Regions from separate parts of the Clostridium sp. CM039 genome, predicted to be linked through region 2. Evidence: riboswitches for the same ligand, from Rfam matches in the RefSeq annotation. Region 2 holds a riboswitch; the other holds the start of a gene.

Region 1 (16,811 bases), 1.2 Mb from region 2:
ATTTTTCTTACCTTTTAAAACTAGTAATGCTTCCTCATCAAACTCTGGTGCAATAATAACCTCTAAAAATATTTTTATAAGTTCTTCTGCAGTTTCTTTATCTATCTTTTTGTTAAAAGCAACAATGCCCCCAAAAATAGACATTGGATCACATTCATATGCCTTTTTATATGTATCAAGTACGCTGCTACCAGTAGCTACGCCGCAAGGGGTATTGTGTTTTAACGCGCAACAAGCAATTTCATCAAATTCGCATACTACCTTCCAAGCAATATCCATGTCCTTTATATTGTTATAAGATAATTCCTTGCCATTTAATTGATTAAAATCCTTCATTGCTCCATTTCCTGCAGCCGATATATAATAAGCTGCGCTTTGATGAGGATTTTCACCATATCTTAAATCCATTTGTTTTTTATAAGAAACAGCCAAATAATCTGGATATGAATCCTCACCCAGTAAAAAATTACTTATTGCTGCATCGTAAGCTGATGTTAAATTGAACACTTTGCCTGCTAGATATTTTCTAGTTTTTAAATCCACTTCTTCTTTATCATCCATTTTCTTTATAATATTTTGATAATCTGTTGTGTCACTTAGTACAATAACATCTTTGAAATTTTTAGCTGCTGCCCTTAGCATAGTTGGTCCACCGATATCAATAAATTCAACTTTCTCTTGAAAATTTATCTCTTCGCATACTTTATCAAAGAAAGGATAAAGATTAACTACTACCATATCAATAGGTTTTATTCCTTTAGCTTTTATAGTTGCCATATGTTCTTCATTATCTCTCACTGCTAGTATTCCACTATGAATAACTGGATGTAATGTTTTAACTCTCCCACCTAATATCTCTTCAAATCCTGTAACATCAGATATTTCCGAAACTTTTATGCCATTTTCTTTTAAGTACTTAAAAGTTCCACCTGTAGATATAATCTCTACTCCATTTTTTTGAAGGGATGTAGCAAGTTCTAAAATATTCTCTTTATCAAAAACACTTATAAGCGCTGTTTTAATCATTATTAATCCACCTTTCCAATAGCTAATACTTTTCTTCCTTTAATTTCTATTTCATTCTCACTTATTAATTTAATGGCTTCTGGTAGTGCTTTATGTTCCTCATTTAAAACCCTTAGCTTTAAATCTTTTGCTGAATCTTGACTATAAACATCTACAACCTTTTGAATTATAATTGGTCCTGAGTCTGTACCTTCGTCTACGAAGTGGACAGTACATCCTGAAACTTTAACACCGTATTCTATAGCTTTTTCATGAACTTTCATACCGTACATTCCCTCCCCACAAAAAGATGGAATAAGCGCTGGGTGAATATTAATAATTTTATTTTTAAATACACAAAGAAGTTTCCCTTGAAGTATAGATAAAAACCCAGCAAGCACTATTAGATCTACTTTTCCGTCGACAATTCTTAATATTTCATCTGAAACCCCAGTACCTAACTGTTTTCTATCTAATATATATGTCTTTATATTTTTAGATTTTGATCTTTCTATGCCATATGCATCTTTTTTATCACTAATTACTGCTTCTATAGAGCAGTTTAAGTATCCACTTTCTATATTATCTATTATTGCTTGAAGATTGCTTCCGCTCCCTGATATCAGTACAGCTATTTTAAGCAAACTCCTGCACCCCCAGCTTCAACGTGCCCAATTTTATATGCTCTATCCCCTAAATCATTAATTGTCTTTATAATCTTTAAAGTATCCTTATCTTCAACGCATAATACATATCCTATTCCCATATTATATGTATTAAACATATGTTCCTGCGTTACCCCGAGAGACATAAGATGCCTAAAAATATCTGGAGTATTAAAACTATTTTTATCTACCACTGCTGTGAATTTTTCACTAAACATTCTAGGTATGTTTTCATAAAAACCACCACCTGTTATATGTGCCATTCCCTTTATATCAAATTTTTCTAAAAGACTTAATATAGTTTTCACATAAATTTTTGTTGGAGTCAAAAGTGTCTTTCCAATCTTTTCACCATTAAAATCAATATCTAAATCTGGTATTAATTTTCTAACTAATGAATACCCATTGCTATGAAGACCTGTTGACTCAATACCTATAAGTGAATACCCATCTTTGATTGCAGATCCGTCAATAATTTTGTGTTTATCCACTATGCCAACAGTAAATCCCGCCATATCATATTCCCCATCTCTATAGAACCCTGGCATTTCCGCAGTTTCACCACCTATAAGTGCACATCCTGATTGAATACATCCATCAGATACACCTTTTACCAGTTGTGATGATACTTTAGAATCTAATTTACCACAAGCTATATAGTCTAAAAAGAAAAGTGGTTTTGCACCATGGCAAAGGACATCATTTACACACATAGCAACACAATCAATTCCTACAGTGTCATATTTATTCATTCTAAATGCAATATCAAGTTTTGTACCTACTCCATCAGTGCCTGAAACTAAAATAGGATTTTTATAACCCTCGCCTATTTCGAACATACCAGCAAAACTTCCTAAATGGTTTAAAACACCTTTTGTAAATGTGGCTGCCGCATATTCTTTTATAAGCTTTACTGATTTGTATCCTTCTTCAATATTAACACCTGCATCTTTATAAGTTATCATGAATATCCCCTACCTTTCTAATCTTTCTTTTTCATTTTCATATGGAGCTGATACTGGATATGTACCATTAAAGCACCCTAAACAAAATTCAGTATGACCAAGAGATTTTAATAATCCATCTATGCTTAGATATCCTAAACTATCTGCACCTATTTCTTGTCTAATTTCATCTACGGAAGTATTCGCCCCAATTAAATCTTTTCTATAAGGTGTATCTATTCCAAAATAACATGGATATTTCACTACTGGTGAGCAGACCCTAAAATGAACTTCTTTCGCTCCAGCTTTTTTTAATATTTCAACTAATCTTTTACTTGTGGTTCCGCGAACTATTGAATCATCTATTAGAATAACTCTTTTACCTTCTACATTTATTTTTAATGCGTTTAGTTTTACAGACACTGCCCTTTCCCGAATTTCTTGAGTGGGACTTATAAAGGTTCTACCTACATATCTGTTTTTTATAAGACCCATTCCAAAAGGTATTCCAGATATTTTAGAATATCCTATTGCTGCGGCCATACCTGAATCTGGAACCCCTATAACCATATCGGCATCGACTGGTGATTCTTTAAATAGCTGTTCTCCAGCTGCCACTCTTGAAGTGTACACGTTAATCCCATCAATAGTACTGTCTGGTCTTGCAAAATATATATATTCAAATGAACAAGTTGCATTTTTAATTTTTTCCGCAAAATTAATTGATGTAAGTCCATTTTTATCTATTATTACTATCTCACCAGGCTTTACATCTCTTAAAAAGTCTGCACCTACTGCATCAAGTGCACAACTTTCCGATGCAAGAATATAATTATTACCTATTGTCCCGATGCAAAGAGGCCTAATACCATTTTGATCTCTAACTCCTATTAACTTTTCCTTTGTAAGCATTACTATTGCATAAGACCCTTTAATAGCCTGTATTGCATCCACTACGGCCTTTTCAATTCCTTTTTTTGCGCCTCTAGCAATTAGATTTAATATAACTTCTGAATCTATGGATGTTTGAAACATATATCCACAATCCTCTAGTAATTCTCTTATGACATCTTCATTTACTAAATTACCATTATGCGCTATAGCTATGTCACCAAGACTAAATTTACTTAAAAGTGGCTGTGCATTTTTTACTTCACTGCCTCCTGTCGTTGAATATCTAACATGCCCTATGGCAGCATGACCCTTCATTAGTTTAATCTTTTCATCATTAAAAACATCACACACAAGGCCCATAGCCTTTTCACAAGTGAGGGTAGTTCCATTCGAATATACTATCCCAGCACTTTCTTCTCCCCTATGCTGCAAAGCATAAAGTCCATAATAAGTTAAAGATGCAACATCTAAGTCTTTATCCGGTGAAAAAACCCCAAAAACACCACATTCCTCTTTAAACTTATCTTCATCTTTTAGCTTATTTTCATCATTAATGGATATTTGGTTTAATTCTACAACTTTATTCAAAGAAATCCCTCCCCACTATTTCTTGTATATATCTTATTTATTATTTATTCTACTTAATATTTCCTCGTAAGCTTCTGTAACATTACCCAAATCTCTTCTAAATCTATCTTTATCCAATTTTTCTCCAGTTTTAACATCCCAAAATCTACAAGTATCTGGTGATATCTCATCTGCCAAAATTATTTCTCCATTAAATCTCCCAAACTCTAATTTGAAATCTATTAAATTAATATCTTTTTCAAAGAAAATTTCCTTTAGAATATCATTTATTTTTGAAGCCATTTTATATATTTCTAATAATTCGTCAAAAGTCGAAAGGCCCATTGCTACTGCATGATAATCGTTTATAAGTGGATCACCTAATTCATCATTTTTATAACTTAACTCGAGGACTGTTGTTTTTAGCTTAGTTCCTTCCTCTATTCCATATCGTTTTGCCATGCTACCAGCGGCAACATTTCTTACGATTACTTCTAGAGGCACTATTTCAACCTTTTTACAAAGTTGTTCTCTATCGCTTATTTTTTTAATAAGGTGAGTTTTTATACCTTTTTTCTCTAATAACTCAAATAACATAGTAGTTATGCTATTATTTAAAATTCCCTTTTTCTCAATTTGAGCTTTTTTAATTCCATTAAATGCTGTTGCATCATCTTTATAATATACTCTGACCTCATCCTTATTATCTGTGCTAAACATTTTTTTTGCTTTTCCTTCATATAACAATACTGAATTTTCCACTAACAATCACTCCTCAAATTTTAATTTATAAACCGCATTCCTTAACTTTCATTTTAAAATTCTATATCTTCTTCATTCTCTGCTATAAATTTTTCTTTCATTTCTTCTCTATATTTAATTAATTTATTTTTAAGTTCAATATACTTAAGGGATAAAATTTGAACTGCAAGCATTCCAGCATTATAGCTGTTATTGATGCCCACAGTAGCAACCGGAATTGCTTTTGGCATTTGAACAATTGAAAGTAGTGAGTCTATACCACCAAGAGCCGCTTTAATGGGCACTCCAATCACCGGCATTACTGTATGTGATGCAATTACACCTGGAAGATGCGCTGCAAGTCCTGCCCCTGCTATGATACATTCTACCCCATTATATTCCATTTCATTTATTACTTCCTTTAATTTTTCTGGTACTCTGTGAGCTGAGAGAATATGTACTTCATAATCTACATCAAATTCCTTAAGTGCTATCGCTGCATTTTTCATTATATCCTTATCTGATTTACTTCCAAAAATAACTCCTACCTTCATTTTATTACCTCCCCAATGTAATTAAATAACAACTTTTATAATTTCATCTTAACAGTTTTTTTTCGTTAAGTCAATGCATTAATGCCATTTTTATTATTATCGTTCGTGTTTCTTCTGCATATATGTACGTTTAATTACTATCATTAATAAATTGTTCGCATTTTTAAGTTCAACTAGTTTTTTATATCCGAATTCCAAAAAAATAAAAAAGAAGCAGCAAGGGCACAATTTGTACCCTTACTGCTTCTTATCTTTTATTTAAAATAATTTACTCCTGCCTCAAATATCTTTTGATCCTTCTCACCAATAATATTTTTTAAAGTGTTAACGCCTACTCTTTCAGAGTGACCCATTTTACCGAAAACCCTTCCATCCAAACTAGTGATTCCTTCAATAGCATGCATTGAACCATTAGGATTAAAGTTTATATCATAACTTGGCATTCCGTCGAAGTCTACATATTGAGTGGCTACTTGACCACTTGCGAATAATTTTTTAATTACTTCTTCATTTGCTACAAACCTACCTTCTCCATGTGATACTGGAATTGAATGCACATCTCCAACTTTTAAATTACTAAGCCAAGGAGACAGGGTTGAAACCACTTTAGTTTGCACTGTGCAAGATACATGTCTACCAATTTCATTATACGTTAAGGTTGGGCTGTTTTGTGTTATATCCGTTATTTCACCAAAGGGCAGTAACCCAAGTTTTATTAAGGCTTGAAAGCCATTGCATATTCCGAGCATTAACCCATCTCTATTTTTTAATAACTGATGTATGCTTTCGCGTATTATAGGATTTCTAAAGAATGTAGCAATAAATTTACCAGACCCATCTGGCTCATCACCAGCACTGAATCCACCTGGAAGCATAACAATTTGAGAGCTTTTTATTTTTTCTGCTATAGCTTTTATAGATTCTTCAATATGCCTTGATGATAGATTCTTTATTACCATAATTTCCACTTCAGCTCCAGCCCTTTCAAAGGCTCTCATAGAATCATATTCACAATTAGTACCCGGAAACACAGGAATTATAACTCTAGGCTTTGCTATTTTAATTGCAGGAGCCGATTTAAATTTTGGATTTTCAACACTTGCATAAATTTTATCATTTCTGATATTTAATTTACTAGTATTTACTTTCGTGCTAAATACACTTTCTAAAGGTCCTTCCCAATTACTTAACGCTTCTTCTAGACTAATAGTTTCCCCTAAGACTTTGATAAATGGTTCTACCTGAGTATGCCCAAGTATCTTAATATTTAAATTCTCTTTAATTAACTCTGAAAGCGTGCATTTATCTATTTCCATTACAATGCTGCCATAATCCTCTTTAAATATGCTTTCCACCTGAATATCTTCTTTAAATTCAAATCCTATTTTATTACCAAAGCACATTTTTGATATAGCTTCTGACAGACCTCCCATCCCTACTGCATAGGTTGATAACACCTTGCCACTATCTATTAACTTCTTTACCAATTTATAGTTTTGACGAAGCTCTCCAAAATCAGGTAATCCATCTTCACAAGTATTTGCATAAACTAAAACAACCTGACTATCTCCATTTTTAAACTCTGGAGATATAACCTTATCTGTATTTATAACATCGACAGCAAAGGATATAAGCGTTGGCGGTACATTCATATCATTAAAGGTACCTGACATACTATCTTTTCCACCAATAGCCGCTATGCTGAATTGTTTTTGTACATGTAATGCCCCTAAAAGTGATGAAAATGGTTTACCCCACTTATACGGTTCTTTTGACAATTTTTCAAAATACTCTTGAAATGTTAGTTTAATATTTTCATAATTAGCCCCACTAGCCACTACCTTTGTTACAGAATCTATTACTGCATAAGCAGCTCCATGGAATGGACTCCATTTTGATAATTTAGGATTGTACCCATAGGACATTATTGTACCAGTGGTTGTATCTCCGCGAAGTACAGGTAATTTTGCTACCATGGACTGAATTGGTGTTTTCTGAAATTTTCCACCAAAAGGCATTAACACCGTTCCTGCTCCTATTGTGCTATCAAACCTCCCAGCTAATCCTTTTTGACTACAAACATTTAAGTCTGATAGATTAGAATTCCATAAATCTTTTATTGATTTTAAATTACCTTCGCTCCATTTTAAATCTTTTGAAAAGTAGTATTCATTCTCTTTAGGTGCTGCTACTTTTACATTAATACGCTGATTAACTCCATTTGTGTCTAAGAAACTTCTACTCACATCAACAATAGTTTTTCCCTTCCATACCATTTTAAGCCTATTATCATCAGTTATTTTCGCCACCACTACAGCCTCTAAATTTTCTTCTTCTGCTAGCTTTATAAATACGACAGCATCTTCGCGCCTAACAACAACAGCCATACGTTCTTGGGATTCTGATATAGCAAGCTCCGTACCATCTAAGCCCTCGTATTTTTTAGTGACTTTGTCTAAATTTATTATAAGTGAATCTGCGAGTTCCCCTATAGCTACGGATACTCCGCCTGCACCAAAATCATTACATCTTTTTATAAGCGTCGTAACCTTTGGATTTCTAAATAATCTTTGAATCTTTCTTTCTGTAGGCGCATTACCCTTTTGAACTTCTGATCCTGAAGTTAGTATTGAGCTCTCGCTATGCTGCTTAGATGAACCCGTAGCTCCTCCGCATCCATCACGTCCTGTTTTGCCACCAAGAAGTATAACAACATCAGATGCCATTGGTTTTTCACGGACTACGTTCTTATAAGGTGCAGCTCCAATAACTGCCCCTACTTCCATTCTTTTAGCCACAAAGTCTTCATCATAAACTTCAGAAACGAGTCCTGTAGCAAGTCCTATCTGATTTCCATAAGAACTAAATCCATGAGCAGCTTCAAGGGTTATTTTTCTTTGAGGAAGTTTGCCTTTTATTGTATCTGAAATTTTCGTCCTTGGATCACCGCAGCCAGTAACACGCATTGCCTGATACACATAGCTTCTACCTGATAATGGGTCTCTTATTGATCCACCGAGACAAGTAGCTGCACCACCAAAAGGTTCTATCTCAGTAGGGTGGTTGTGGGTTTCATTTTTAAACATTACTAGCCACTTTTCCTTCTCTCCTTCAATGTCTGCTTTCACAATTATACTGCAGGCGTTTATTTCGTCTGAAACATCAAGGTCCTTTAATTTCCCTTGTTTCCTTAAATCTTTCATGGAAATAACAGCCATATCCATAAGTGTTACGTCCCTATTTGATTTATCATAAACAAACTCTCTAGTATTTAAATATTCCGCGTAAGCCATCTTAATTGGTTTAGAATATTTACCATCTTCTATGTAAACATCCTCAATTACAGTATTAAAAGTTGTGTGCCTACAGTGATCTGACCAATACGTATCTATAACTTTTATCTCCGTTATAGATGGGTCTCTCTTTTCAGTTTCTTTAAAATAATCTCTACAATATCTCAAATCCTCAAAGCTCATAGCAAGTCCATTACTTTTTAAGAACTCTTTTAAATCCGTATCATTCATCTCAATAAAAGATTCTACTGTTTTTACTTGTTCTGGCTCATTAAACCTTTGCTGTAAATCATTCTGTTTATCAAACCCTGTTTCTCTAGAGTCTACGGCATTTATGCAATACTCTTTAATTTTATTTAGTTCGTCATTAGTAATATTTCCCTTTAACACTATAACTCTTGCACTTTTAACTATATGTTTATCCTCTTGAGTTAAAATTTGTATACATTGAGCAGCTGAATCTGCCCTCTGATCATATTGTCCAGGCAAAAATTCAATAGCAAATACAGTATCGTACTTTTGAATATCTAACTCTTCATCATAAACCTGATCTACTGTAGGTTCTGAAAATATTGTATTCCTTGACATTAGGTACTGCTCCTTGGTTATTCCCATAACATCATATCTATTAACTAGTCTAAGCCCATCCAAGTTCGATATACCTAAATTTATTTTTATATCTCTTAATTTTTTTTCACCTTCAACATTATAGTTCGCTTTTTTCTCTACATATAACCTATATATCTTATCTTTCATGATTAATACCTCCAAAATTTATATTTATACGAATATTAAACAATGATTTTCTTTTATAATTCGTTATAATCACATTATAATATACTTCATCTAATTATAAAAGCATATTTTAGAATAAAGTGGTTTTTAATTTTTCTATAATATTATTAAATTACGAAATTTAATAATATTATAGTAATTATGAAATTTCTTATCTTAATGTAGTTCCATACTTCATTGTTTTAATACTAACAAAAAAAACAGGATGGCATAAATCTGCCATCCTGTTTTTTTCTAAAAAGAAAATTATAAAATTTAGTTTTTCTTTTCAAAATCATTTTCGTAATTTTTCAAAGTCTTTTTAACTAAAGCTCCAAGACCTAATAATGCAATTAAATTCGGTATAACCATTAATCCATTAAAAGTATCAGCGAGTTCCCAAACTAGATCAACCTTTAGAGCTGCTCCTAATACTATAAATACAAGAACCAATCCTCTATATGTCGTTAACGCTTTTTTTCCAAATAAGTATTTAACATTTGCCTCTCCAAAAAAATACCAAGCTACTATGGTAGAAAAAGCAAAGAAAAATAACGCTATAGCTACAAATGGACCTCCAAGACTTCCCATACCATTCGAAAAAGCTTTTTGAGTTAACGCTATACCAGTAGTTTTTCCATCTAATGCTCCTGTAGTTAATATAACAAGTGCAGTTAATGTTAAAATTATAAAGGTATCAATAAATACACATACTATTGCAACGAGTCCCTGCTCAGTTGGATGATTAACTTTTGCAACTGCGTGTGCATGTGGTGTTGACCCCATTCCAGCTTCATTAGAAAATAAACCTCTTGCAATGCCGTATCTCATAGCTTCTTTTACGCCAACTCCTATTAAACCGCCAGTAGCCGCTTTAGGGTTAAAAGCTCCTACAAATATCATTTTAAATGCTGGTCCTAAATTAGCAAAATTCACTATAATGATTCCTAAACTACCCAGTATGTAAAATATAGCCATAAACGGAACTACTTTTTCAGTAAAGGCTGCAATTCGGCCTACTCCTCCAATAAAAATCATACCCGCTAATGCTGCAACTATCACACCAATGATTATACGAATATTGGTATTTGGGCTTATTGCTGCACTTATTGAGTTAGATTGTACCATATTCCCTATAAATCCTAATGCAATTATTATAGTTACTGAGAAAAATGCTGCCAACTTTTTACTCCCAAGGCCTTTACTAATATAGTAAGCAGGTCCTCCCGTCACCTCACCGTCAACTGTCTGTTTATACTTTTGACCAAGCACTGCTTCCGCAAAAATAGTTGCCATGCCAAAGAAAGCACTTAGCCACATCCAGAATATAGCACCCGGTCCTCCTGATGCTATAGCAGTTGCGGCTCCTGCTAAATTTCCTGTTCCTACTTGAGCCGCTATTGAAGTTGTCATGGCTTGAAAGGATGACATTCCATCTTTTCCTGCTTTATTGCCGAATTTAGCTCCTCCAAAAGTCTTTTTAAATGCATCTTTAAATTTTCTTACTTGAACAAATTTTAACGTTATTGTAAAGTAAATTCCAGTACCACATAACAAAAATATTAGTACATACCCCCACAAAACACCGTTAATACCTTTAATAATTGATAAAAAATCCATAAACACACGCTCCTTCTAGTTATTAAAATTTTTTCAGATAAAAAATTTCTTGTGTAAAGAATATATTTATACCAATTAATACTCTGTGAGACCATTATTTTTTAAAGCACACAAAAAATAGAGATCAAAATAAAATGACCTCTTGAAAATAACCCTGTCCTTTTACCTGAGAGTTTCACTAATGCACTATTAAATTTCATACAAATAATATGTAATTAAATAATGTTTAGCTTTCTCCTTCGGTGCTTATATAAGTCTCTCCAGAGGTTCGTCCGATATCAGTACTTCTCCAAAAATGGATACCTGAAAGTTTAACTTCTTCGGTGGATGTTATACATCTCTCTCCAAATATCTTCATCCGAAATTATTAATTTGTAATACTTCGCATGACTATAACATATTTTGAATTTTTAGTCAATAAAAAAAACACTCACTGTAAAGTGAGTGTTTTTTGGTACGACTAAGCCTATAAGCCGAGTCCTGTATTAGACAATCATCTATCTAGGCCCATTGTTACCAATAGGCTCAAGCGATACACCCGAGAACGAGACGGGCAGCCTCATAATGTTCTCCTATTCGATCTTGCTCCAGGTGGGGTTTACATAGCCGCAAAGTCGCCATTGCGCTGGTGAGCTCTTACCTCGCCTTTCCATCCTTGCTAGTACATTCAAAAATTTAGAAAAACTAAACTTTTGAATGCCTTTAGCGGTATATCTCTGTTGCACTTTCCTTAAAGTCACCTTCACTGGGTGTTATCCAGCACCCTGCCCTATGGAGCTCGGACTTTCCTCTCCTAATTATCGCACGCAATAATTAGCAGCGATTGTCTGGCTTACTCGTAAAACCAATGATATCATACTATTAAAATAAAAGCAAATAGTATTTTATTATTACTTAACTTTATATGGATCATGTGTATTTTTAGAAATTATAACCTCATTGTCATATCCATTTTCTATCAGTTGCTTTTTGAACTTTTCTGCAAATATTATGAGTGGTGTCCACTCAGTTGCAAAATGCCCAGCATCAATCAGCGCTATGTTTTCTTCTAATAAATCACTAACATGATGGTATTTAGTATCTCCTGTAATAATGCAATCTGCACCCAATTTTATGCTCTCCTCAAAAAAGTCTTCTCCACTGCCATTTATAATCGCAATGGTTTTTATTACTTTATTATGGTCGCCTGCATACCTAATATACTCAGTATTTAAAAGTTCTTTAACCTTTTCACATAAGGGCATTAATAAAATTGGGGTATCCAGAATCACTAGCCTTCCAATACCATTATCACCATTATTATACCCTTGAATTGTTGAATTCTCTATTACCTTATAATTAGTAAACCCTAAAATTTCTGTGACAATATCATTAAGTCCGCCTTTAACTGAATCTAAATTTGTATGACTAGCATATACATTTATACCATTCACAATTAGCTCAATAATTTTTTTTCCTACTAAAGTGTCTGTGGTAATAGTTTTGGGTTTAACAAAAAGAAGAGGATGATGAGTCAATATAAAATTGCACCCCTTATTCTTTGCCTCGCGAATTACGTCCATTGTACAATCTAATGCAATTAAAATTTTTGTAACCTGCGCATCTTTATCCCCAACCATTAATCCTACATTATCATAATCCTCTTTTAGTATATGTGGAGCAACCTGCTGCATAATATGCTCAATAGTACTTACTTTTAAAAGCATTTCAAAAACTCCTTAAGCCGTATTATAACAAGATAAAGTTGTTGTTTTCTATTTTTAGATAAAATTGTATCTTCATTTAAAGTATCATATATTTTCGAATATTTTTGCAACTTATATTCTATAAATTTTTGCATTACTAATTGTTTTTTATCTAATAATATTTTACTTATCTCGTAATATATACTGTCTACTTCTACTGGTTTAGTATTATACCTTGCCTTGATAATTTCATAAAACCTACCATCATCATTGCAAATTTCTTCATCAAGGATATCATACCCAGCGACATATAAATATTCTCTCAAAACCTCAGCATTTTGAACTGGCTGAAGTATCATATAATTAAATTGTTTAACAACATCTAAGTCAGCTTCTAAAATGTCTCTTATTAAATTGCCACCCATTCCTGCAATAATAGCTACCTGGACTTCTCCCTTTTCAACTGTAGATAGTCCACTTCCCAGTCTACAAGTAATTTGACCACGCATATTATTGTGAATAATATTATTTTTGGCCTTCTCAACAGGCCCTTTATTTATATCAGAAGCAATAGCTTTTTTTATTACACCATTTTTCACTAAATTAATAGGAACATACCCATGATCCGTGCCTACGTCGATAACACTATCACATTCTTCTATCATACTTGCAATCCATTTTAATCTTATACTAAGCTCCATATCTCTCATCCTTATCTAAAATTTATTAATATTTTAAACTGCAATATTAAAAATATCATTGCCACAATTAGTGCCATATAAATATATTTATATGCTGATTTCCTATCATGTTTTGCGCAAAAATAACTTGCATAATACATACAAAAAAGCAACGCCATATTTAATACCCCGTAAATCATCTGAGTAAATGCAAATTGTTTGCCTGTCCCCATTTGTATTGGATTAAAATTCGCATCAAAGTTTAAGGGCATAATATTAGGTATATTACGTTTCAAATATAATATAAGTGGATTTAAGGTTAATATTATTATTATTATACTTACACCCATTAAAGGTAAAATGAAGTGCTTGTCTTTATGAAGATTATAGCTATTATTTACTTTATATTTCCACTCTACCACATGTATATCATGATGTATTAAAGTTTCCTCAAATTTTTTATAATCTAGAGGCGAAACTGCATAATTCATGTTTTTAGTTTTTATGTAAAAAACATTTTTATTATTTGTAACAAACATTCTACACATTCCTATTTTTTCAATTACAAATCTACCCATTGCAAAATTATTAGTAGCTATACCATTAAGCTTAACCCCCTCAATTGTACCAGTTGAGATAGTGTATCCTCCAATTTCATTTAATGGTATAATTATTTTTTTTAATGATCCAACAGCATAAATTTTAAGATTTTCGTCATCAATAGTACATTTAAGTGATGCATAAAGCAAGATGTAATATCCTTGATATATATTACAAGACACTAATAAGACCTTTAATAAACTAACTACGATGTATGAATTAGTAAACCTGAGCACTATTAATATTAATATATTATATAATGCAGTCGTGAGCAAAATAAACCCTAAACCGCGTCCCCTCTTTGATATGTACTTTCCCATTTAATCACCTTCTAAAGCATATTATAGCATATTTAAACCGACCTTGTAAATATTCATACATGATTCTACATGGAGTAGAAAAAACACCTTAAATAAGGTGTTTTCTTAAGTATACTGTTCTAATCTAAGTAATCTTTTAGTTTTTTACTTCTACTTGGGTGCCTTAATTTACGTAAAGCCTTTGCTTCAATTTGTCTAATTCTTTCACGAGTTACATTAAACTCTTTTCCAACTTCCTCGAGGGTCCTTGCCCTTCCATCATCTAGTCCAAATCTTAATCTTAAAACCTTTTCTTCTCTAGGAGTCAAAGTATCTAAAACGTTGATTAATTGCTCTTTTAACATTGTAAATGCAGCAGCTTCTGCTGGTGCAAGAGCATCATCATCAGGAATAAAATCGCCTAAATGACTATCTTCTTCTTCACCTATAGGAGTCTCTAGCGATACTGGCTCTTGTGCAATTTTCATAATTTCTCTAACTTTTGCTACAGGCATTTCCATTTTTTCAGCAACTTCATCTGGTTGGGGTTCACGTCCAAGTTCTTGTAGCAATTGCCTTGAAACTCTAATAAGCTTATTTATAGTTTCAACCATATGTACAGGTATCCTTATAGTTCTTGCTTGGTCGGCTATTGCTCTAGTTATTGCCTGTCTAATCCACCATGTAGCATAAGTACTAAATTTAAAGCCTTTTCTATAATCATATTTTTCTACGGCTTTTATTAGTCCTAAATTACCTTCTTGAATAAGATCTAAAAATAGCATTCCGCGACCAACATATCTTTTAGCTATACTTACCACGAGTCTTAAATTAGCCTCTGCTAGTTTTTTCTTAGCAGCTAGATCTCCTTCTTCATTTCTTTTAGCAAGATCAATTTCCTCACTTGATGATAATAAAGCAACTTTTCCAATTTCTTTTAAATACATCCTAACAGGGTCGTCTATAGATACGCCTTCGGGTATGCTAACATCCAGTTCTTCAGTTTCTGGTTCAGTTTCAGCTTGAGCTCCAGTCGCAGGTGCAGCAGCTTGATGCATATCACCAATAACCTCTATCTCCATTGATTCTAAAACTTCATAAACCTTTTCTATTTGTTCTGGACTTAAATCTATCTCATAAAGTTCTTCCATTATTTCTTTATAAGTTAAAGATCCTTTTTTCTTCCCTTTTTCCATAAGTTTTTTGACTATAGTCATTTTCGAACTTTTATCCTTCATCATATTACCTCCTTTCAAATTACTATAATTGTTTTAGATCTTTTTGCATTTCTATAAGTTTTTGGGCTAATTGTATAGATTCTTCTAGCAAACCTTTTGATTCATATTGTTTGATTTTATTCATAATTTCTTTTTTCGACTCCTCTAACTTGAATTTTTTAAGTTCTTTAATGCAGTCATTTATAAGTTTTTTATGATCCTCTTCATCTCCTGAAAATTCAATTTCCATAGTATTTATCCACTCTTTTGTACATTCTATATCATTACATATAAATTCAATTTTTTTAGTTTTTTCATCTTTTGTTAAGTTTTTATATTTAACAATTAATGTATATATACTTTTATGACTTTGAAGTACCAATTGTTCTAGGTCCAAGTTTTCTGTGATATAATTACAATTTTCTTCATTTATAAACATAAATTTCAACAAATTTCTTTCAGCCTTAATATAAGCTGGCTCTAAGTATAATTTTTGTCCAAAATCTTGTTGCATATTCATTTTTTTGGTTTTTTTTGCATTTTTGTTGATTTCGTCACTTAGTAGGTCATATATTGCCTGTTCTTTGATGCCTGTTTCCTCAGAAACCTTTTTTATATAAACATCTTTTTCGACAGGATCTAAATCTGCAATAATTTCAGTAACCTTTTTCACATATTGTATTATCATTTCACTATTCGAAAAATTTATTCCGTCACCTGCTCTTTTAATCCTATAATATATTAAGGGGAGAGCATCATCCACTAATTTCTGAAAAGCCTGCTTTCCGTTGTTTTTTATATATTCATCAGGATCCTTATCCTTTGGAACTATCAGCACCCTTAAATCAAAACCTTCAGTCCTTAATATCTCAAGGCCCCTTAATGTTGCTGCTTGGCCTGCTACATCAGCATCATATGAAATAATAACTTTGTCTACATGTTTTTTCAATAATTTTGCTTGATTAATAGTAAGTGCCGTCCCCAGGGACGCAACGGCATTTGAAAACCCATATTGATGAAGTGAAATACAATCCATATATCCCTCTACAATTATTATTGTTCGAGACCTATTATTTTTTATTACAAAATTCAATCCATAAAGATGTAGCCCCTTATGAAATAATGGTGTCTCAGGTGAATTTAAATATTTAGGTTTTGAATCATCTAAAACCCTTCCTCCAAATCCGATGACGCTGCCTTTATAATCAAACACAGGAAACATTATTCTATTTCTAAACCTATCATAATAGGAATTTTTAGGACTTTTAATAAT
Region 2 (16,811 bases):
CCCTGCCATTACCGCACCAAAGTATTGCCCATCTATTACAATAGGAATTGCAAGGTCTATTACACCTACATGACATATATATAGATATGGTTGTTGTAATCTAGCAGCCTCGAGTCCTCCTCTAGCGTCACATTTCTCACAAAGGTGACCCACGTCTAGATGCAATCTTACAAATTTACAAAATTCACTACACTTACTATGTGTAGTAATCCTTTTACCTTTATAATCAACCGTCACCATAGCAATGCCGGTTACCTCCGCTATATTATCCTGGATTTTTTGAAAATTATCTACATTAATAATATTATCTAGATGCAAGAAACCATTCCGCAAAATACTTCCTCCATTCATTTATAAAGGTATTATAATTAAATCATCTCTAAATTTCACATTATACGTTTTGGATCTTAGAAAAAGTCGAAATAGAAATATTTTGTGCTTTTTTTACGACTATTTTTCTATATAAGTATATTACCATCAAAAACAAAAAAATAGAAGCTAATTTTTATTAATTATCTATATCAGTGTGTATTTCTACTATAACATCACCACACTATTCACCGTTCTTAACGCAGTTTTTTTATATTAGTTATTTTAATGAAAATCCCTCCCCAAATTTAATATAATAAAAAACCCATAAAGAACATAACTAAAAGTATGCCCTTATTGGGTTTCATTTACTCTAAAATAATATAATCCATTATATAAACTTATATATATCACATTATAGAAATTACCTGGTATTAGAACTTACATTTAAAGTGAATTGTGATACACCATTTTCTTTATGTTAGTTTAATTTTAATATGACCTTTAGCCTTTTTTCCTATAATTTCAATCTTTATATTTTTACTATCACCATTTGAAATTGTTATAGTTTTATTCATAGTTCCATTTTTTTCAAATAATCTTTTTTTATCGTTATAAATCTTAATTTTTAATTCCCCCTTCTCAGCAGTAGAATTAATTTTCATAGCATAAGTAGATTTTTCAGAAGTTATCTCTTTTAAATCTGTTCCATCAAATATTTGAAATTTAATATCATAAATGTTATTTTGAGTATTATCAGTCCAAATTTTTGTGTCGCCATTCCAACTTACTTGACTTATCTTAAAGTTATTCTTTTGATTATTATTTACATACTTATAAGCTCCAATGATACAAACTAAACAAATTAGTATACATCCAATTATAATTTTTTTCTTTCTTCCCATTGTTATCAACCTCCTTTTTTTACGTTAATATTTCTTGAAAATATTTAAGTTCCACGCCCATACGTGTTATATCATTTTATTAATTTTAAGATATTTCGCTCTTCTAATTCACCTTTTATTATATTAGAAATAGCATTATTATTTCCTATACTATTAATATATTTAATAAACTTTCTATTTGCATTAGATAGGGTGATATTGAATAATTCAAAAAAACTCACTTTAAAATCCTCTTCTTTTAGTGAGCAATAGAATAGCTTGAATTTGTCGATACCAAAAAGTGAAATAAGATAATCTACAAATGCCCCAGCAATAGGATAAGTTATTAAATCACTATACTTATAAAAATTTTCATCAATTACTAAATCTTCTATATTTGCATACAAATCATTATCAATAAAAAATTTTACCCAACTGTAATTAGGTATACCCAAGGAAACTTTGTCAAAACACATTGCCAGTCCCTCTCTTATAAATGTTTGGGGAGGCATTGATATATTATATGAAATTATATGTGCATCTTCATGAAATCCTACACACTTAACTTTTTTATTATATACAGCATATATTTCATTTGGTTTACGGGCAAATCCATTGCATGGTTCATTGTCTCCATACAATTTGCCAACTTCTATAGAAGACTCACATAAGTAGTATTTAATTTTAGTTCCCATTTTAATAGTTAAACAGTTACAAATAAAATCATAACAAGTTTCCTGTATGTCAATTATTTCTTCTATGTCCTTTTCTGCAATAGAACCAACATGATAATTAAATATATAATTATCACTTTCTATTTTAATCCATTCCATAATTTATCCCCCTCATGCAACACAATTTTACCTTTTTACAAACTTGGAAACCTTTATAATCAAGTTAGAGTCCTTTAACATCTTAATTAAATTATAATCACCACTTACATAATCTTTAATTTCCTTTTCTATGAGGAACCACAAGAAAGGGTAATGCCTTCAATTTAAACCACTTTATTATTAGGTATGGATTCAATCTTCCATATGTTTCAAATGCACTTGTAGATATTAATATTATTAACTATAGTTTCTACATATGTATCTACACTCCTTCTAAATTCTGATTTTTTTCTAATAGATATACTTCCTTATTTCACCCATAAAGATTTAAAGGAAATGTCCATTTTAAGAAAGAAGTATCTTAGTTAACTAAGATACTTCTTATCGCATTAAAAAGCCTATCCATCATACTCAACCATTGCCTCTTTTAAATTTCTTACTCCTCAATAAATAAAGCCAATTCTTTGTTAAATCTATCTTTCTCATCATAGAATAATGCGTGGCCACTGAATTCAAATGGTACAAGTTTAGAATTTTTAATGCCTTGTCTTTGTGCCTGCCCTAATGGGAAGAGACAGACTTTGTCATGAATACCATGAAGAATTAAAGTTGGAACACTTATTTTAGAAAGATCAAAAAATAAACGTTCCTCGCCTAACCAACTGGTTGAAGTTGCCGCAGTGGCCCAACCTGCTGCTTGTAGTCCCAATTGAAAAATCCAATCTGAAAATGCCTGGGTTATATGCTGAAAGAAAAATATGTCTCCAAATCCCCTTAACATTTTAGGTCGATCATTATATGTTTCCTTAATCATATCTTTGACAACTTCCGCTTGCAATCCATAAGGGAAATATGGGCGCTGGATAAGGCTGGGTGCTGCTGCTGCAAAAAGAGCTAGTTTGGATACCCCGTATTCATTGTGCCTGGACATGTATCTAATAGCAATTGCTCCTCCTGTTGAATGTCCCGCTAGTGTAAAATCCTTTAATTTAAGTGCATCTACTACCCCTCGAACATCGTCTGATAACCTATCATAGTCATAGCCCTCGAACGGCTTATCGGATTCACCGAATCCCCTCTGATCTATACCGATACACCTGTAGCCCATCTTTGGAAGTTCATTAAACTGATATTCAAACAACTTATGGCTTCCGGGCCAACCGTGAAGAAACACTATTGTCTTTTCACCCTTAGGGTTAATATCTTCTACATAGATTTTTACATTTTCTTCTACTCTAATATAATATCCCACTAAATACCTCCAATAATAATCTTACATTCATATATTATTCTATTGGAGACAATTATGTTAATTAATTATTTGCTACACCTCTTTCTTCTCTATAACCAATATTTTTATTTATAACCACATTTTACAAGTATCTTTGTGCTATTCTCAGAATTTTTCTCGTTTATCATTAATACAGGTCCAGTACAACCCATTCCACTTTCGCAGTATATGCCTTCCTTCCAAAGAGCAGCACATGCATCATCGAGTTCTAAAATGTCTATACCTGGTATAGCAAAAGTAACTACTTCCTTTGAAGGCATCGCAACTTTTTCTTCTGATGATTTTCCACTTTTGCTTAGTATCCCATCAATTAACTTTTTAATTCCGGCTTTTTCTGCAGCTTTATATTCCGTTGCCGCTACTATCATAAGGTTATTTTGTGCACACTCAAAGCAATATTTAAGTGCTTCACAAATAAGAGGTGCACCAGATGCCCTTGATATTATGTTAATAATCTTATCATAGTTTTCTCCAACTCCTGGACCATATCCATAACCTGAAGTTTCATAATCTCCACCAGTTGTATAAGATGAAAGCATTTTAATAAGAAGGTTTCCAGTAAGTGAATCGCAAATTAGTACATCTGGAGTTCCTGCAAGTACATCATTCCCTCTCATCATTGGTCCACCATCTGCTCTTAATGAATCGGCGAATTCAAAATTATAACCAGACTTTTTTAATTCACCTAAGTTTCTTTCAACTTCTCTTGCTCCATCAATATTTAAAATTCCTACCTTAGGATTTTTTATTCCTGTAGCTTTTGCAACTGCAATTCCACCTATAGCATTTTTAATCATGGCTTCTACCCTATTAGTTGAAGTCGCCCCTGTAGTTGTAGCTATTATCATGTCGCGTCCTTTTGCCGGAGTAACTGCCATCCCCACTGTAGAAACTCCTATTGGAAAATTAAAATGTTGGGTAACACAACCTTGGATTTTCCCTTCCTCCAAAAGTTTTAACATTTTATTGTGCCCGTCCTCTGCAGAAGCTACTTCAACTACTTCAAATTCACAGTCAACCTTTTCACCTATCAGTACAATATCAAAGCTGCCATACTTTTTTGATGCTAGTATGCATGCTTTTAACATTTCAGAAATACCATGCTCCGAGCCATATGTTGTTAGGCCTATTTTAATTCTCTTTTTAAAGCTTCCACTTTTAATACCATCTGCTATTTCATTAAAAGCCTCAGCTATAGCCTTTTTTGTTTTTATGTTTCCCATAAAATCACTCTCCCTACAATCATCAATTATTCGTTCATTAGCATTTCCGCAAATTTTTTCATGCTGCCGGCTATCATAAGCTTTAGTTCTTCATTTGAAACTTCAGCTCCATCATCTTGCTTTCCGGAATTCTTTTGCACAAGTACTGAAACTCCATCAAATAAATTAGTCATTCTTCCAAGGAACAAGCTTCCTTTGCCAATTAACATAAAATTATTCATTCTTCCTTCCAATATTGCACTAATTCCATGTCCAACTATTGGTACTGCTGATGGAATATGTCCTTGTGTTGGAGCAAATCCGGGATAGCCATGCTTTTTCACAAAGCTTGGAAGTTCTTTTCTGTCTAATTGTCCGTTTTTAACAGCAAGAGCACCGATCATTTTATAGTTTTGAGTTGGTACATCTCCGGCTCCAGCAGGCTCCGTTATATCGGGAGTTTGAAGCTCTGGAGCGTATTTATCAACATCAGTTATTTTCATTCCAGCATTAGTTAACGGTTTTAATACTAAAGCTTCAAGTACAGCTTGAGGTGCTGAGCCATCTCCAATTGTATGTTTTCCAATGATATCTGTTCTTATTTCAGGGCTTATGCCATCATTTTCTGTTATAAGTAGTGCGAATCCTCCAAGGCAATCCTCAAGAATTGGAAGTCCTTTTTTTACATGGTCTCGTCCATTCATTCCAAGCTTTGAAGTACATCCGCCTGCAAAAACTATAACATTTTTGAAAATTCCTGATTTTACTAGAGCAGAAGCATTTATTATTGCATGAACAGGTGCAGCGCAAAAACCTCTCATGTCAATACCAGTTGCTCCTTTAATACCAGCAATTTCACCACATGCTTTGGCAAGATTGCCCCCCCCTCTTTGATTCATATCTCCTACTGCTTCTTCAGAGCATTCAATTAAGTAATCAACTTCGCTTACATCAATTCCGGTAATCTTAACTAACTGCATTAATGCAAGAACACCTGAAGCCTTAACAGCAAGGTTTTCAAGCATAACATGTGCTGAAAGATTTATATCTACATCATGAGCTTTTTTTACACACCCAATTAGATCATAACCAAGATACAACCCCTCTGCATCTTGAGTATCAACTAATTCTTTTATGTTGACTATATCCTCGCCAACGCCAAGTGCTTCAACTTTTACATTAAGCAATTCATGATTCGCAAATTTTTCTCTAACACTTTGCGTAAAACCTTTTTCTAAGACTACTAAATCGAATACATCTGAAACCTTAAGCAATCCGTAAAATTCATCCTGAGGCATTATTTCTCCGAATTTTCCTGTTTTTTGAGCACCTTCAATTTTTGAATTGTTCCAAGGTCTTTTAATTTCTAAAAGCTGCTCTGGAATTATGTTACCTATATAAGTTTGATTAGGAGGATATGCTACTACATCCTCAAAAGTTCTTAAATGATTTTTTGCCTCTTTTAAGAATTCTGAATCCGGATTGTTTTTTCTCTCAACTGCAGCTGTTGTTCCGCAATGCATTACCATATCTGGAGTGTTAATAAGAATATAAGATGCTTTTTTAACTACTGGAAAGCTCATTATTTCATTCCTCCTTTATTTAAATTAACAAAAGTGAAGATAAACACCTTCACTTTTGCATTTTTTAATAATAGTTTTATTCTTCAAAAACCTTTTGCCCATCAACTTGGGTTTCTAATGCTTTAAGTGCTTTAGCTACCAGTTTATATCTAAGCTTCATTTCAGCTTCCTTCTCTAAACTAGGGTTTCCTAGTGGATGTGGGATAGCTATTGTCGGTACTATTCTATTTGCTCCAACTGTAAGTGAAATTGGAACTACTGTGCACATGTGGACTACTGGAAGTCCTCCACGCTCTATTTCTTTAACGAGTGTTGCACCGCAACGTGTACAAGTTCCTCATGTTGACGTTAATATAACAGCATCCACACCATCAGCTAACAATTCCTTTACAATTTGTGCTCCAAATTTCTTTGAATTGGCAACGGATGTACCATTTCCAACCGTAGAATAAAAATATCTGTGAAGCGAACCTATTTTTTCTTCTTTTTCCATTTGTCTTAATACATCTACTGGAAGAACCCTATCACAATCAGAATTGGCATAAGTTGGATCAAATCCACCATGTGCAGTTTCATATGTCGCCTCTGTTAAATCGTCAACACCGAAAATGTCATATTTACCAAACTTTGAAGCGCTTGAGGATTCAATATGGTCAGGGTTACCTTTTGGAACTATTCCACCTGATGTAACTAATGCAATTTTAGCTTTGGTTATGTCTTTTATAGCTGCATTTGGCTCTACCCTATCAAATACAGGCATTACAAACTCAGTTGCAAATTCCTCTCCTTTAAGCTTCTTAACGAGCATATTAACTGCTCTTTTTGAACCTCTAACTGTATCAAAATAATTCTTTCTTATTCCTCTTTCAATATAACCTTCCTCTGCAGGTGATCCTATTTCTTCACCGTGAACAAGTTTTAAACCAAGCTTTACCATAGCGGGAAGTGCTTGCCTCATACCAACCGCACTATTTCTAGTCTCAATAATATATGCGTCCTTTTTATATATGTCAGCACCAGGATTTTCAATATACATTGCTGTAAGCACAGGAACATTTAATTTTTCTTTAACTTCTTTTGCAACAGCACCACATGCCATTCCGTATCTTCCTGCATTGAAAGCTGGGCCTGCAATTACTAAATCAGGGTTGTAACTTTTTATCATTTCAATTACTTCAGCTTTTGCTTTTTCTAGATTTTCATTGAAATATGAATCTCCGCAAATAACAGTAGCAACTATTTCAGCTTCACCTTTAAAAATTTTGTTTAGCCCCATTCCAGGACCAACGAAACCTTCTCTTACTTCTGGTTTATAATTTGCCTCTTCTTCTCCGCCTATACCAGCATAAAACTGATTTATATAATGAACTACCTTAATCAATTGGGTTTCCCCCTTTTCTCATATTTTGAATTTACTTTTTAAACTTAAAATTAATATTTTGAAAACTCATCTCTTATTGTCTTTACCTCCTTAATTATATCGTCAACGTCTAGAACCATTTCCATCATTCCACACTGCTCATCATAAACCGTCGCATCACATTCATCCTTTATTTCTGGCTCAATCATATGATAAACAGCAAGACCAAGTTCAATTCCTGCAAGTGGGCCTGCAAATGTAGGGTCCCCTGCAGCTACTGTTTCAGCTGAAAGTCCTGAAGCTTCTGCTTCTGCTCCACCAAGTATAACTACAATGTTTTCTGCACCATTCTTGTCTGCTAATTCTTTAACTCTTTTTTGGATCTCCAGATCCATAGCACCAGCGGCAGTTCAGACAAAGCATTCTGTTGAAGCAAATATTACTTCTGCTCCTGCAGTTTTTACGCTTTCTTCGATTGCTTGACCTGGTATTCCATCTCTATCACCTATAGCAATTACTTTTTTACCTTTTAACATTTATATCATCCTTTCTATAAAAAAATTAGTACCCTCTTGTACTTAAAGTATTATAACCAACTTCGCTTGTTGCTCCAGTAATTACCTGGATTTCAGCTTCAATTGAGCCGTCCTCTCTCAAACTTCCAAAATGTCCTCCAGCAATAACATTTGCATTTTCTGGATGACCGATAATTTTCTTCATTGTGGGAAGTACAATAACTTCATTTGCATTTCCAGCAGTTACTACTGCATCGCCCTTAGGAGTTGAATCTGCAAGTGATTGTGAAGCTCCATCTTGACCAGCATATTCATCGGTTATTAGTACTGTTTTAATTCCTAGTGCTGAAATCTTGTTACAATTCATAACTAAATCTGCGTCTGGATTTCCAAAACCCTCCTCAGAAATTATTACTGCATCTGCACCTAAATATTCAACTAATTTTGCAGTATAGCTTGAAGATCTTTCTTTATCTGCAAGGTATACAGTTTCATTAGTTAATACACATCCAAGAAAATTGTAGTCAATACCATGTCTCTCATACAAATCCTCAATTACAGGATGATTCATATGAACATACGATGGGTTCTTATCACAAGCTGAAACACAGTTTCCTGAAACAATAGCACCATCAAATATTTCCGTTGGGTATATGAATGTAGGTATTATTTTCTTTGCATCAACTCCATATACATAAGTGTCATGAAGAAGCCCCTGACTTTGAAGCATATATACATATATTACTTTAGGAAGATCAGGATACTGTTTTACCTGTTCTAAAAGAGGAAGTGTTTCGAAAGTCTTAATTTCATCAGCCTCAAGTTCTCTTGCACATTCACCAAGATATGTTGCAGCCTTAAATCCAACCATTCTAACAGCTTCTTCGTGATCATGTGGAAGTACGCTTTTCTTTGTTTCACATGTTATTACAACGTTGTTTAATTTTGAAAATGGTGTATATTTAGCACCAATTCCACTCATGTCAATCATTCCTTCCTGGAACCCAACAATATTTCCAGTAGTTACAACAGCTGCGCCTTTCAAAACATTTGTTCTTCCATTTCCAACTGTATCAACCTTGCTTATAAATCCTGGAAATATCCCACCGCTACCTGATACCTTTACCCTTGGCTCAATAACGTCTTTAACTGGAATTATTCTTGTCTCATCTCCGGGTCTTGCAATTTCAATGCTAATACTTTCAATTCTTTCATCTCCGCCTATATGTGCAAGCAGTTCTTCTTTATTTACAAAAAGAACTCCCTTTTCAACCTTTGTGCAAGTGCCAAATTGAACATCATTAATTTTAATTTCACCAAGTTCTAAACGCAAAGTTTCCACCTCCGAAATAGTTTAGCCATTTATTACAATGTTTCATAAACGCTTTTAATAAAATTCTCTACATCATCAATTGTTTCGATGTTTTCAGGGGTAATAGTGCTTATTTTTTCGTTATTTTTATAAATTATCATCGTTGGGAGTCCAAGTACTCTTTGAGATATAGCGAGTCTTCTAGAACCACCGATATTAAGACTTGCAAATTTGATTTTATCGCTATATTTGTTTTCTAGTTCGTGTACTCCAGGCATAAGTTCCTTACATACTTCACATTTGTCACCCCAGAAATCAACAAATACTGCTTTTTCAGAATAAGATACTACTTCCTCATCAAAATTTTCCTTTGTCAAACTAATCATTTTAAATACCCCCTAATTCTATTTATTTGCTATATATACTTCTGCAGAAGTTGCTGCTATTGCGCCATCAGCTGCTGCAGTTATAACCTGTCTCAAATTCTTGACCCTAATATCTCCAGCTGCGAAAACGCCTGGAATGTTGGTTACCATATCATCATTCGTCATTACATAACCACTTTCATCCATATTGACCTTGCCTTTGAATATTTCTGAAATAGGAATGTATCCGACAAATACAAAGCATCCATCAACCTTCACTTTTTGAACTTCGCCTGTTTTAACATTTCTGACCTTAAGGCCTTCAAGTATTTCATCGCCCTCTGCCTCATCTATAACTGAGTCGTATATAAACTTGATTTTTGGATTAGCAAAAGCTTTTTCTTGAATTGATTTACAAGCTCTTAATTCATCTCTTCTATGAATTACTGTTACACTATCTGCAAACTTCGTGAGATAAATTGCTTCAGTTATGGCGGAATCTCCACCGCCATTTACGGCTACATCGAGCTCCGTAAAGAAATCAGCATCACAGGTAGCGCAATATGAAATTCCCTTGCCCCGTAGCTCATTTTCATTTTTAAAACCTGCTAATCTGGGATAAGCGCCTGTTGCAATTACAATAGTTTTAGCCTTATATGTTTCTTTTTTGCATTTAACAGTTTTTATTTCACCTTCAAGTAAAATATTTTCTACAGTATCTTTTGCAAACTTTGTACCAAATTCCTCGGCTTGAGTTCTCATTCTTTTAATCAATTTTGGACCAGTGCACCCTTCAATTGAGCCAGGATAATTTGCAAGTTCATCTGTTATTGCGGCCTGTCCTCCAAATTTTCCTCGTTCAATTATTATAGAATCAAGTTTTGACCTTGATGCGTAAAGCCCTGCCGATAGCCCAGCTGGGCCACCTCCTATAATTATAGTGTCATAAATATGCTCCATTTTAAGCCCTCCCAGTATATTGCATTTATTTTCAATTTAGACCATGACTTATAATATCGTAATCTATTAACATGAAATCATTTCGCACCGCATCTGACCATGCTGGTGTTCCCCTATCTTTAATGAATTTTTCAGTTGTGTGTATTGATTCTTCAATAAAATTAACTGACTGTAAATCTATTACTTCTTTTTTTGATTTTGTTATTATTACAGTTTTGTAGGGCGTTTCATTTGGCTTTATGCTACTAGAAAGCGGATGTGTGAGCAAAAGGTGTCCCTTATGAATATGATTTCTTACAGCTTTTAGTACATTCATTATTCCAGTACTTAAAAATTCGACTTTATATTTTTCACCAAATTTGTCTAGACATAATGGGTTATTAGTTACAATCAATACTTCTTCTATCAATTAATCCCCCCCTTACAAATACATTAATTCAATTTATTTCCGCTTGCGCATAAAAAAAGACAAAGATAAGAAGCTCATTTAAGCCTTTATCTCTGTCTTTTTACCTGAGAGAATTACTCCTTCGGTGCAATTGCTTTCCAGAGGTATATCAATCTTCGGTCCTTTTGCCTGAGATATTCATATTACAGCGCATGTAATACTTGGCCCTTCGGCTATCCATTTAAGGATGTTATATTAAATAACTAAGCTTAAGCTTAATCTCCCGAAAACATCATCTATCAATATTTAAAAGTTATTACAACTTTATTATAATCTTTTTTTTAACAATGTAAAGCTTTTAATTCAAATACTATCTATAAATTGAAATAATATCCATCTAAATCATTTATATTATAACATCTCTATAAATGCTGACATTCTTGTATTAATTTGTCCTATATCTGCTTGAGAATAATCTGTTTCAATGCTCATATATGGAATATTTTTCTTGTTCAAAACTCTTTTTAATCTAAGAGTTTCTACATTATACGTATGACAAGCTTGAAGTATTACATCTATTACTCCGTCAGCTTTATATTCTTTACATAACTTTTCTAACAAATCTATTCTGTTATCATTTGGAGTCATACAAGAGCATCCAATATTTAAATATTTTTCTGTTAAAGCGTAAAGAGGATCCTTGTTTTCATCAACCAATGTCTCTGTTGTTTTAGCTCCACCGCAGTTTTCATAGCATACCACTACTCCACCATTCTCTTCTATTGCCTTAATTATTTTTTCAGTTCCTTGTCCTAGAGGACATCCTGTAATAAGTATTCTCTTTGCATCACTCGAAACTTTTCTTTCCCCACTATTATACCTATCTAGTGACTCACTTGTTATGCTTTCAAGATCTTTTATCAATACTTCTTTATCCAATTTAAATCCTGCTCCAGATAGAACCTTATGCATTTCGTAGCCTGTAATTGCTGGTGGTTCTAGCTGGCCTAGCTCATAAAACTTTCTTAGAGCTACTCTTTCCCTATTTTTAAGCTTAATCGCTATTTTAATCTTTTCATCCGTAATTTCAACACCATAAAAATTTTCTAGACACTTCTTTAGCTTTACTAATTCATTGCTCCATAGTTTATAAGAATCCTCATCATTACAGTTTTGAGGAAGCTGCATAATATGAGTCTTCTTAATATCTGCTAAATATTCATACATCTTCTTCTTTCCATCACATGTAGTTTCTCCAACAATCATATCGGAAAAATAGAAAAATGGACATTTATCTGTAATTGCAAAGCCATAAGATGCTTTAATTAATGGGCATAGATTTCTTGGTAAATCCCTTTCGGCATCAGCTATAGGTTCCTCAGTCATACTGCATAATGAAACTGCAATAGCATCTGCGGCCATTATTATTTCTGTTGGTGTGAAAGTACAAAACACCCCCACAACCTTCTTGCCTTCATCTTTTAAATTCTTGATGCTTAAAAAAGCATTTCTTCTTGCTTCACTAAAATCCTCAAATTTTTCTGGTAAGTTATTCATTAATATATCCCCCTCCGTTATAATGCTTCATTAGAATTTTCTTCAATTCTGCTTGCCATTATAGCCGCTCCAATAGCACCTGCATATCTTGCCATTTTTTGAGTAGCTACAGGTGAACCTAATTTTTCTGAAAGTTGATCCACAATAAATGGGCTATCGCAAAGTCCTCCTGTTAAGAAATAATTATGTGAATCAGAATGTTTTTGACACAGAGATTTTACTTTACCTGTAATAGATTCTATAACACCAAATGCAATATCTTTACGTTTTTTTCCACTACCAATAAGACTAATGACTTCAGATTCTGCAAAAACGGTACACATTGAACTGATAGTTGTTCCACTCCCCTTTGCGGCTTCAGTGCAAAGTTCATCAATATCGAATCCTAGTGTTCCAGCCATTAATTCTAAAAATTTACCAGTGCCAGCTGCACACTTATCATTCATAGAGAAATTTGTAACCTTACCACTTTCAACAGTTATAACTTTTGTATCTTGTCCACCTATATCAATAACTGTACAATCTTCATGTAATAAGTAATACGCTCCAACTGCATGGCAAGTTATTTCAGTTATTGTTTTATCTGCATAGGGTACAGAAACCCTTCCATACCCTGTTGCAACTATTTTACTATTACTAGAGGTCATTCCTAGCTTTTCTATTGCTTGTTTTATTTCCTCAGCTGTTTTGACACTACTCCAACCTGTTGGGTAAATAAAAGTATTTTTAATTTTATCATGTTCAAGAATACATACCTTAGAAGCAGTTGATCCAATGTCAATTCCTATGTATAGCATGTCCTTCACCTTCACTTTCTTATTGTAAATAATTAAAAAAATAATAAACCTCTAAACTAATCACACATTTTTGCAATTCATTTTCATTCCCTCCATAATATATAAAACATAATATTATTTTACTATATTTACAGTTTATTCACAATGAACATTATGCATTATATTGGAATTATAACTGTTTTTCAGGTATAGATTTCTGAATCAGAGTGTGTTACTGTTATTTAACTTTTTATAACCTTCTAATGTTGCAAGTTTCATTTTGTATGTATTTTTTTCTTTTATATCAGATTCGTTTTCATCGATTACTTTATTAACTTGTTGTTCACTTCTGTAAGCAATGATAGTCCATAAATTACAATTAAATTTGCAGCGTAAATTTAATTGTAATTTATGGTTTTAAATCATATTGTTTACATTTTTTTATCATTGTTATAGAATATATTTACATAACGCATTCGGTGAATATGTTATGTAAATATTCTCTATGGGGTATGTTGTTAAAACAATTAGAATTGATTATGAGCTCTAGCATTGTTCCAGAAGCTAAAGCATTATGGGAAAGGCAACTCCACATATTCATTATGGAGATGAAATGTATTTAATCTTAGGAGAAGAAAATGCAGCTACTATCGCAGTAACTTTAGGTGATGACTATTACGAAATTAAAACTCCAGGTGCTGTTTATATTCCAGCAGGTGTTCCTCATTCAATTAAGATGATTGATGGTGTGGTTGGTAAATTTGGTGGTGCTTGCCCTATATTCTCAGGAACTGAATACATCACTAAGCCTGTACCAGAAAACTGGGATAAATAAAATTCAACCTTGCCCTACTTATAATCCACTATGCTTTAATATGTCAACAGCTCCAATGAATGAAAGAATTCATTCTTATAATGCAAAAATATTTTTACAATTGACAGGTGGTTTGGGACGTTCTGCAATGCCTGGACTATATAAAAAGCCAATTGCTCCTTCAAAGGCAGAAAACCGCTTTGACCCAAGATTAACTCATGAAGCAATGACTACTGAAGATATAAAAGTTTTAATAGAAAACTTCATAAAATCAGCAGCAGTGGCAAAACAGTCAGGTTTTGATGGAGTTGAGGTCCATGCTGTACACGAAGGATATCTTTTAGATCAATTCGCAATCGGTTTCTTTAACAAAAGAGTTGATGAATATGGCGGAGACTTAAGAGGCCGTTTGAAAATCGCAACTGATATAGTTAAGGGAATCAAGGCACAATGTGGTGAAGATTTCCCAGTTTCACTACGTTTCAGTGTTAAGAGTATGATGAAGGGACTTCGTCAAGGCGCATTACCAGGAGAAAAATTTGATGAAGTTGGTAAGGACACAGAAGAAGGATTGGAAGCAGCTAAAATATTAGTAGAAGCGGGCTATGATATGCTAAATGTTGATGCTGGGACTTATGATTCTTGGTATTGGAATCACCCACCAATGTATTTTAACGATAAGGGAATGTACAGAGAATTCGGTAGACAAGTTAAGCAGGTTGTGGATGTTCCAGTCACTATTTCAGGTAGAATGGATGATCCTTGGCTGGTAAAGATATTGTAATAATAGGTGCAGGTCTTGTTGGTTGTGAAACCGGTCTTTGGTTGTCAAAAATGAGCAAAAATGTTAGCATAATAGAAATGCTTCCGGTTATTTGCGGTGGTCCTCACAATATGCCATTTATGAACTGGGATATGATGAAGGATTTACTTCCATTCAACAATATTAAAGTAATGACTAGCACAAAGATTGAAAAAATAGATTCGAATGGTGTTAAAGTTTCTAATAAAGATGGAGAAAGTATATTAAACGCAGACACAATAATAGCTGCAACAGGGTACGAGCCTCATAATCCACTACAAAGCATACTTGACAAAAGTAAAAAGGAAACATATAACATTGGGGATTCTAGGGAAGTTAAGAACATTATGAAATCTATTTGGGACGCATTTGAAGTAGCAATTCAAGCAATTTGTTGATACTCATACAAAAAGCACAGGATGAGAGTGTTTTGACAACTGATTATCGAGCAAATCAAATTCGTGATGAATTGCTTCTAATCTCAAGGGGGACGATATACAATTGGTCTCAAAAATGGAGAATTTGATCTTACAGATTATTGTAAAGAAATAGTTTCACATCACATAGAATACTTTTTAAAAAAATGTCAATAAGAGCTAAAGAATTATTTATAAAAAATACCTCCTTGTTAAGATACGATAAACTTAACAGGAGGTATTTTTTATATTGGGTGTTTCTGCCTATCCCGCCAAAAATGTATATTAGCTTGAAATAGGGGTACATTTTTCTATCCGATGTTAGATTTCAAATAAACTTCCCTCTTTTGTTCTTCAGTAATCCCAATGTATCTTAAAGTCTGTGATTTTGACGAATGATTAAATATATCCATAAGTAATTCTAATGAAGATCCATTAATTAAGATTACTCATGATTTTGTGACTATTTTTTAGTATAGTGTTTTCTCAAAAGCTATTCTTTTATTTCCATCTTCTAAATAAATTATTCCACAATACTGAAATTTGTTTTTCTTAAGCAGCTTTTGCATAGATAAGTTTTCTTCATGTGTATCCATTTTTATACTGTACACACCTTTATTCAAACAAATCTGCTCTATATTTTTGATAATCTGTGATGCTAATGCTAATCCTTTATAATTGTTGTCAATAGCGATTCTATGAATAACTGCATATTCATTATCACTAATCCATTGCCCCTCATAAATAGAGTCATATGTTTTTTCTCCATCAAAAGAAACTGCTGCCGTAGCAACAATATTATCGTCTTTTAACAGTACATAACCATTTTTATTATCAATATCATTACTTATTATTTCAACATTGGGATAGTTATTCTGCCATTGGTTAATCCCATGTTTTTTTAAGTATGCTTGTGCCTGCATAATAATACTCATTATATCATTAGCATCTGTTTCAACTGCTTTTCTAAATTCCATTTCAATCCTCCTTACAGCTACAAATAGCCCCTGTTTTGCCTATATATAAACTTCTGTATTAGTTACCATATTTCTACTTTGTTAATCTATTACACCCAAATATTACCTTGAATTATTTTGCTTTGCTAACACTGATTTATTTTTTATATCGAGCCAATATTTTTCTATATTTCACTCATTCTTTTTACTAATTCAGTTGCCATTTGCTTTTCTTGTTCACTAAAACCTTTAAATGATATTTTTAACTGTTTAATTTCTTCATCCATTATAAATTCATATAATTTAGTTGAAAGTTCAACTTACTTATTTGCCATTTTAATCTTTCCTTTTAATAATATTGAGTTAAATACATTAAATTTTATTTTCCATTTTTATCATCTGCACTTTTCTTTTCCAGTTCAGCAGTTCCTGTTTTACTTGCTAGAGATTTTCCGCTAATTTAATACATAGGCAAACTTACTTTAATT

What was found. Region 2 has a riboswitch for glycine ahead of ACWJJ2_RS07010 (GrdX family protein). Riboswitches for the same ligand answer to the same signal wherever they lie in the genome.
Region 1: it holds a riboswitch for glycine, as region 2 does, so the genes downstream of both, ACWJJ2_RS01175 (alanine/glycine:cation symporter family protein) here and ACWJJ2_RS07010 (GrdX family protein) in region 2, are expected to answer to the same signal.

What each region holds. Positions count from the first base shown of each region.
Region 1 covers NZ_CM143649.1:259,066-275,876, reverse strand. The annotation lists gene purH (bifunctional phosphoribosylaminoimidazolecarboxamide formyltransferase/IMP cyclohydrolase) at 1-1,026, opposite strand, end outside; gene purN (phosphoribosylglycinamide formyltransferase) at 1,029-1,649, opposite strand; gene purM (phosphoribosylformylglycinamidine cyclo-ligase) at 1,637-2,635, opposite strand; gene purF (amidophosphoribosyltransferase) at 2,645-4,069, opposite strand; gene purC (phosphoribosylaminoimidazolesuccinocarboxamide synthase) at 4,130-4,795, opposite strand; gene purE (5-(carboxyamino)imidazole ribonucleotide mutase) at 4,891-5,370, opposite strand; gene ACWJJ2_RS01180 (phosphoribosylformylglycinamidine synthase) at 5,625-9,419, opposite strand; gene ACWJJ2_RS01175 (alanine/glycine:cation symporter family protein) at 9,714-11,057, opposite strand; glycine riboswitch at 11,202-11,331, opposite strand; RNA gene rnpB (RNase P RNA component class A) at 11,511-11,896, opposite strand; gene ACWJJ2_RS01165 (Nif3-like dinuclear metal center hexameric protein) at 11,948-12,763, opposite strand; gene ACWJJ2_RS01160 (tRNA (adenine(22)-N(1))-methyltransferase) at 12,754-13,443, opposite strand; gene ACWJJ2_RS01155 (PH domain-containing protein) at 13,455-14,342, opposite strand; gene rpoD (RNA polymerase sigma factor RpoD) at 14,462-15,559, opposite strand; gene dnaG (DNA primase) at 15,582-16,811, opposite strand, start outside.
Region 2 covers NZ_CM143649.1:1,479,000-1,495,810, forward strand. The annotation lists gene ACWJJ2_RS06955 (PocR ligand-binding domain-containing protein) at 1-351, opposite strand, end outside; gene ACWJJ2_RS06960 (hypothetical protein) at 786-1,214, opposite strand; gene ACWJJ2_RS06965 (hypothetical protein) at 1,286-2,026, opposite strand; gene ACWJJ2_RS06970 (alpha/beta fold hydrolase) at 2,463-3,278, opposite strand; gene grdD (glycine/sarcosine/betaine reductase complex component C subunit alpha) at 3,383-4,540, opposite strand; gene grdC (glycine/sarcosine/betaine reductase complex component C subunit beta) at 4,567-6,102, opposite strand; gene grdB (glycine reductase complex selenoprotein B) at 6,179-7,483, opposite strand; gene grdA (glycine/sarcosine/betaine reductase complex selenoprotein A) at 7,534-7,998, opposite strand; gene ACWJJ2_RS06995 (glycine/sarcosine/betaine reductase component B subunit) at 8,024-9,310, opposite strand; gene ACWJJ2_RS07000 (thioredoxin family protein) at 9,343-9,675, opposite strand; gene trxB (thioredoxin-disulfide reductase) at 9,694-10,614, opposite strand; gene ACWJJ2_RS07010 (GrdX family protein) at 10,646-11,023, opposite strand; glycine riboswitch at 11,106-11,174, opposite strand; gene ACWJJ2_RS07015 (double-cubane-cluster-containing anaerobic reductase) at 11,414-12,559, opposite strand; gene ACWJJ2_RS07020 (acyl-CoA dehydratase activase) at 12,577-13,356, opposite strand; gene ACWJJ2_RS07025 (hypothetical protein) at 13,910-14,170, shown strand; gene ACWJJ2_RS07030 (oxidoreductase) at 14,226-14,933, shown strand; gene ACWJJ2_RS07035 (FAD-dependent oxidoreductase) at 14,912-15,349, shown strand; gene ACWJJ2_RS07040 (GNAT family N-acetyltransferase) at 15,838-16,344, opposite strand; gene bla (class A beta-lactamase) at 16,806-16,811, opposite strand, start outside.